One region of the Flavobacterium sp. DG1-102-2 genome, then DNA from elsewhere that is predicted to be linked to it. Evidence: riboswitches for the same ligand, from Rfam matches in the RefSeq annotation. Region 1 holds a riboswitch; the other holds the start of a gene.
What was found. Region 1 has a riboswitch for S-adenosylmethionine ahead of R1T16_RS15025 (PLP-dependent aspartate aminotransferase family protein). Riboswitches for the same ligand answer to the same signal wherever they lie in the genome.
Positions count from the first base shown of each region.

Region 2: linked by a shared signal. The riboswitch ahead of R1T16_RS10715 (homocysteine S-methyltransferase family protein) and the one ahead of R1T16_RS15025 (PLP-dependent aspartate aminotransferase family protein) in region 1 are both predicted to bind S-adenosylmethionine.

Region 1 is NZ_JAWLIK010000011.1:59,398-62,817, forward strand. Features, by position in the region: gene R1T16_RS15015 (S8 family serine peptidase) at 1-760, opposite strand, end outside; gene R1T16_RS15020 (DMT family transporter) at 912-1,769, shown strand; SAM riboswitch class I at 1,881-1,992, shown strand; gene R1T16_RS15025 (PLP-dependent aspartate aminotransferase family protein) at 2,136-3,317, shown strand; gene R1T16_RS15030 (homoserine dehydrogenase) at 3,331-3,420, shown strand, end outside.
Region 2 is NZ_JAWLIK010000006.1:146,219-149,638, reverse strand. Features, by position in the region: gene R1T16_RS10730 (OsmC family protein) at 1-384, shown strand, start outside; gene R1T16_RS10725 (hypothetical protein) at 503-1,027, shown strand; gene R1T16_RS10720 (DUF6367 family protein) at 1,101-1,547, opposite strand; SAM riboswitch class I at 1,703-1,809, shown strand; gene R1T16_RS10715 (homocysteine S-methyltransferase family protein) at 1,988-2,989, shown strand; gene metH (methionine synthase) at 2,990-3,420, shown strand, end outside.

The DNA of each region.
Region 1 (3,420 bases):
TTTCGCTACCGGTATCTTCTGTAACAAACAAATAATATGACGCATCGGGTGAGGTCCCTGTAAACAGCCCTTCTACATATCCGCCCATAGTAGACAGAACAAGCGTTCCATGAGTCCCCCCTGTGTAAAAATCGTCAGATCGGGTAACATAGTTGTAGCCACCCTTAATTTGTTTATTTGCTCTTAGTCGTTCAAACGGCAGGATAGTATTTACATTAGGAAAGCCGGCATCAAGCACAGCAATTGTAATTCCCTGTCCCGTAAAATGCTGCTGGTGCAGCAAATGCCCGTTAAGCATCTCAATCTGGTTTGCCGAAGCAGTAAAATCAAGCGATCCTTCCGATTCCAATACCTTATTTACAGCCTCATTCCTTTTAGGTTTAGCAGCCTTGCCTGCTGTATTAAGTGACCTGTCAGCAAAGTCAACATGATCTATAAACGCAAAGTTGGTAAGTGCCTGTATATCCTGCTGCGCCCCTCTTATGTGGAGCGCATTAAACCATTTAGATTTAGCCATAACGGTAATGCCTGCTGCATCGGTTATGCCCTGAATATAAGTTTGGGATATTGGCACGTCCCTGTCATCCACAGTAATGCCTTGTTTATTACGCCTGTCGAGTGCTTTCTGGCTGAGCATTTCTGTTGGGTTTGCAAGGTAATATGAGGCATCAGGCTTATCTTTAAAATATACCCATGCGTCTTCCTGGGCAAAGCCAAAAGCTGCCGTTAGCATAAAAAGAACAACCAGGATATTTTTCATTACTCTTCTGTTTTCTGTGCTAATTTAATCAGGTTGCTTATTTATTCCCACAAATAAGGATTTATCTATATCAAATATACAAAACAACTGCATAAATGTTAATTGGGAGTACAACAAAACACTATTTTTGTAAAGCCAAAATACTACACAGATGTTATTTTTACTACTAAGTATATGCTGCAGTGTAACTGTAGGAATAATTTTTAAATTATCCCGAAAATACAACGTTTGTCTGTCGCAGGTGGTGATGTGGAACTACGTAATAGCGCTAACGCTATGCTACCAGTTTTTTTCGCCCGACCTAAGTACAGTAAACAGTACAGCACCGTGGGCAATATACCTGCCATTAATGCTGTTACTGCCTTCTATATTTATGCTGCTGGCAATATCAATAAAACGTATGGGTATCGTAAAAACAGATGCAGCCCAGCGCCTGTCGCTTTTTATACCGATCCTGGCTGCATGGTTTATTTTTAAAGAAGATTTCAACGTCTTAAAACTTTGCGGGCTTGCGGTAGGATTTCCTGCCGTACTAATGATACTATCAAAAAAGGACAGTAATAAAAACAATAGTTGGCTCTATCCCGCGCTGGTGCTTTTAGGATTTGGTATTGTAGACATTTTATTTAAACAGATAGCCCTTAATACGACGCTTCCTTACACTACATCGCTATTTGTGGTTTTTGGGGGTGCGCTGGTAATGATTACACTCTTTGTTTTTTACGAGATGATTTTCAGGAAACAGAAATTCGGACTTATCAACTTAGCATTTGGCATAATGGTGGGCATATTTAACTTTGGCAACATTCTTTTTTACCTTAAAGCGCATAAGGCATTTGCTGAAAATCCATCAACTGTTTTTGCAGCAATGAACATTGGTGTAATCGTATTGGGAAGCCTTGCCGGAATAGTCATCTTTAAAGAAAAGCTTTCGAAGCTAAATTATTTCGGACTCTTTTTGGCATTGGGAGCGGTGATTCTGATCACACTTTCGCAGATTTACAAATAAAAAACCAGTAACGAAACCGTTGTAAATAAACGATTTAAAAAAAATGTAAATTTTTATTTGGAAATTACATTTCTTCTGCCATACCTTTGCTGCAAGTTCTTTAAAAAATTATTCTTATCCAGAAAGACTGAGGGAATTGACCCATTGACGTCTTGGCAACCTGTTACATATCGTGTAATAAGGTGCCACATTCAACCCCTGCTTTGCAGCGGAAAGATAAGCTTAGAAAATGTACATAATACTTCAAAATATTATATGCTCTTCTGACTTATCGGGGGAGCATTTTTTTATTTATGCTCTTTCGATAACTGGTTTTAGGATTTTTTTTAACTGACAGAAAAATTAACAAACTAAAATTAAAACAAGATGAAAGAGCAGACTTCAATTTTACACAGCATTCCGGTAGACCCATTAACAGGTTCAATCTCTACCCCAATTTACCAGACATCAACATTTGTACAAGACGCACCGGGCGTTCATAAAGGTTACGATTATGCAAGAAGCAATAATCCTACACGTAAGGTGCTTGAAGACCTTATCGCAAAACTTGAGAACGGTACTAACGGTTATGCTTTTGCCAGTGGACTTGCAGCTATAGATGCGGTTATTAAACTTCTTGAAGCAGGCGACGAGGTTATTGCAGTAGATGATATTTACGGAGGTGCATTCAGGTTATTTACACACATCTACCAGAAATTTGGCATCAGCATTAAATATGTGGACTCTACAAATGCACAAAACATTGCCGATGCCGTTACCGATAAAACAAAACTTATCTGGATAGAGTCACCTACAAACCCTACGCTTAAAATTTCTGACATAAGGGCTATTGCAGCTACTGCAAAAGCAAACAACATACTGCTTTGTGTAGATAATACCTTTGCATCGCCGGCAGCACAGAAACCTATTGACCTTGGTGCAGATATTGTTGTACACAGCGCTACAAAATACCTTTCAGGACACAGCGACATTATAGCAGGTTTAGTAGTTACTTCTACTCAGGAACTTGGCGACAAGATCAAATTTATCCAAAATGCATCTGGTGCTATCTTAGGCCCATTTGACAGCTGGTTAGCTATCCGTGGTATTGAAACACTTACGCTTCGTATCAAACAGCACGCTGAAAACGCACAAAAAATTGCAGAATTCCTTCTTGAGGAAAAACTGATCAAAAACGTATACTATCCGGGACTTCCATCGCACCACAACCATGAGATTGCAAAAAGCCAGCAGAAATACTTTGGCGGTGTAATTGCTTTTGACCTTGTGATAGATGATAAAGAAATCGCGACAGCAATCGTAAGCAATACAAAACTATTCAAGCTTGCAGAGAGCCTTGGAGGCGTTAAGAGTTTATGCTGCCTTCCATGCGAAATGACACATAAATCTATCCCGGCAGAAAAGAGATACAGCTCTGGAGTGACTGACAGCCTTATACGTCTGTCAGTTGGTTTAGAAGACGCTGATGATCTTATTGAAGACCTTAAACAGGCGATTGCAACAGCTGTTGCGCAAAGTACTAACAAAAATACTGCTGCTACAGTTTAATACTTTTTAAGTAATGTCAAGAAAAACTTTAAATATAGGCCTTTATGGTTTTGGCTGTGTAGGATTTGGGTTGTATGAAGTACTTCAGAAAACTCCGGGTCTT
Region 2 (3,420 bases), on a different contig from region 1:
GTAAAGACATTAAATGCCAATCTTCGCATAAGCGAAAACGCTAAATATCCGGAATTAGAAGGGCCAAACCCTTACGAATATATCCTTGCGGGTTTTGCAGGGTGCATTAATGCCCTGGGCCAGCTTGTGGCTGCAGAACAGGGAATTACATTAAAATCGTTACAGATAGAAATTACAGGAAACCTGAATGAGCCAAAGCCAAAAGGAAAGAGCAGGCCGGGTTTCCAAAATATAGAAATCACACTCAAGCCGGCGGCGTCTGCTTCGCTGGAAGCTTTACAAAACTGGCTTAAGGAGGTTCAGCGCAGAAGTCCAGTTTATGATAACCTGGTTAACAATACTCCTGTAGATGTTACCCTTTTTAAGGAGTATTCATATAATTAACCTGCTGAAAGTAAAATTGAATAACGTTTTGTTATAAGTTGTTTTTTGTTTGTTTGTTAAGAGTTACGGCCTTTAGATGGGCTAAAGGCCGTTTCTTTTTTAAAATCCCATTAATCTCATGACCCAAAGAATCAATATAGTGCTTTTCGGAATCGGTAAGACCGGGAGTGCCCTCATAAACAAAGCGGTAAAGAGCCGCAAAGACCTTGCTATAGACGAACAAATAGAGTTGAGGTTTCCTGTAATAACCAACTCTACCGTAGCTTTCTTTGAGAAAGAAGGCCCAAAATATTCATGGGAAGCCAACTTTATACAGTTTGGTGTGCCCTTTAAGCTGGAGGATGTCGTTGACTATGTACACGCCAATAACCTTGACAACCTTGTTGCTGTAGATGCTACAGGAAGTGCTGACTTTGCAGCACAATATGCAGGGCTCTTAAAAAGCGGTTTTAATGTACTGTCTATTAATGATACATTAGGAACACTTAAGGACAGCCATGAAAATGAGATACTGCGTACCGCGCTTAACCGCGGGCTCGAATATAATTTTATTAAGCTGCCTAAAGGCAATGATAAGGCGGCAGCTAATGAGCTTTTTGAAGCCATACTGGCTATTGCGCAAAAAAGAAAGGCTGTTGCATAAGGCAGCCCTATGTGAATTTTAGATTGGTTTGGTTTGTAAAAAGACAGGTTTCCAGAGCCTGTCTTTTTTGTTTTTATACAATCTTAAAAACAAAAACCTTCGCTTTGCTCGGCAGATAATCAATTCCTGCTAAAACACCATCAGCATTTTCATTGGGTAAGGGTTCTAAAACTTTATCAGCCGGCAGTTTTAAAATAGCTTTTGCGATGTTTGCAGCTGTTGTTATACCATTCTTGTTATCGTTAAACGCTTTCTTGTCGTGTTTAACGCCATTTACGTGCCATGTTATACGTGCCGATTTTGTATTTACGTGTTTTTGCCTGCCAATGTGAACCTGAAGTTCATTGCTTTCATTACTTGGTTTTTCAACCCTTTTCCAATAATCCAGTATCTTACTGTTTTGCCATTTTCCTTCTTCTTCGGGATTTTCTATTTCACTTTCATTTCCAATAACAATTATATGAAATTGATTTCTGTCTTCAGAACGCGATTCATTTAAAAGAGATTTAAATGTTTTCATGGTATAGGGATTGTCTAATTAATTATCAAGCATACGTTGTGCGTGCGCATTTGGTACAAGTGTACGAATTAAGTGCCACATCATCATCCTGATAAACAAAATTTGCAAACCACAACTTTATGTTGTAGCTTTGCACTGTTCTTTAACACATTGATATGTTATCACGAAAGGCAGAGGGAATAGACCCGTTGAAGCCTTAGCAACCCTTTATATGTAAAGAAGGTGCTAAATTCTACCAAGCGTACGTGCGGATAGATAACACAAGTAATATGGCGCTACTGCAATATTCCACTCCCAATTTTTAGATGACATACAATAATTTTAGGCGGGCAGCCAAATGCTTTTCGGGCTCATAACCCGGAGATCAAATATTTATTTGATTATAGTTCGCTGTTCGCGTAGGATTACTGTTATAGGGCTAAATAATTTTAACCTAGTATATGTCAGGAATTCAACAAGCCATAAAAGAAAGGATACTCGTGCTCGACGGAGCCATGGGTACAATGCTGCAGCGCTATAATTTTTCTGAAGAAGATTTTCGCGGCGAACGTTTCAAAGATTTTCCGCATTCGCTTAAAGGCAATAACGACTTGCTGTCGCTTACCCAGCCAAAGGCTATTCGCGACGTGCATTACCAATATTTTGCGGCAGGTGCCGATATCGTAGAAACCAATACCTTCTCAGGTACCACCATTGGCATGGCCGATTATCACATGGAGCATTTGGTGTACGAACTCAATTATGAGTCGGCTCGCATTGCCCGTGAAGTTGCCGATGAATTTACCGCAAAAGAACCACACAAACCACGTTTCGTAGCCGGATCTATAGGTCCTACAAACCGTACAGCCAGTATGAGCCCCGATGTTAACGACCCGGGATACCGTGCCGTGACTTTTGATGACTTGCTTATTGCTTATAAAGAACAGGTAAAAGCATTGATTGCCGGCGGCTGTGACTTACTGTTGGTTGAAACCATTTTTGATACGCTTAATGCTAAAGCCGCCCTCTTTGCCATTGAAGAATTGAAGGACGAATTAGGCCTTGATATCCCTGTAATGGTAAGCGGTACGATAACCGATGCTTCGGGGCGCACGCTTTCCGGGCAAACGGTTGAGGCATTCCTAATCTCTATATCACATTTGCCGTTGTTAAGCGTAGGCTTTAACTGTGCATTGGGTGCAGATCAGTTAAAACCGTACCTGAAAAGACTGGCGCATAATACATCCTTCAGTATTTCGGCACACCCTAATGCCGGTTTGCCAAATGCCTTTGGGCAGTATGACCAGACGGCAGAAGAAATGCAGGTGCTTATTAAAGAATACCTTGATGATAACCTGATCAATATTATCGGTGGATGCTGCGGAACAACTCCGGAGCATATCCGATTAATTGCGGAAGTTTCCGCTCAATACGAACCCCGAAAAAGTGAGATTGCCGTATAAATGAAAGTGACTGAAAGATATCTCAAACTATCCGGTCTTGAACCGCTGATCGTTACACCAGAAAGTAATTTTGTAAATATAGGCGAACGTACTAATGTTACGGGTTCGCGAAAATTCCTCCGTCTTATTAAAGAAGAAAAGTATGAGGAAGCGCTGGACGTTGCCCGTGCCCAGGTAGATGGAGGTGCCCAGATCATCGATATAAATATGGACGAAGGGATGCTGGATGGCGTGCACGCCATGACTGTATTTCTTAACCTTATAGCATCCGAGCCTGATATTGCCCGTGTGCCTGTAATGATTGACAGCTCTAAATGGGAAATCATTGAAGCCGGACTTAAAGTTACGCAGGGTAAAAGTATTGTAAACTCTATAAGCCTTAAAGAAGGGGAGGAGAATTTTGTAAAATATGCTAAAAAAGTAAAACGTTA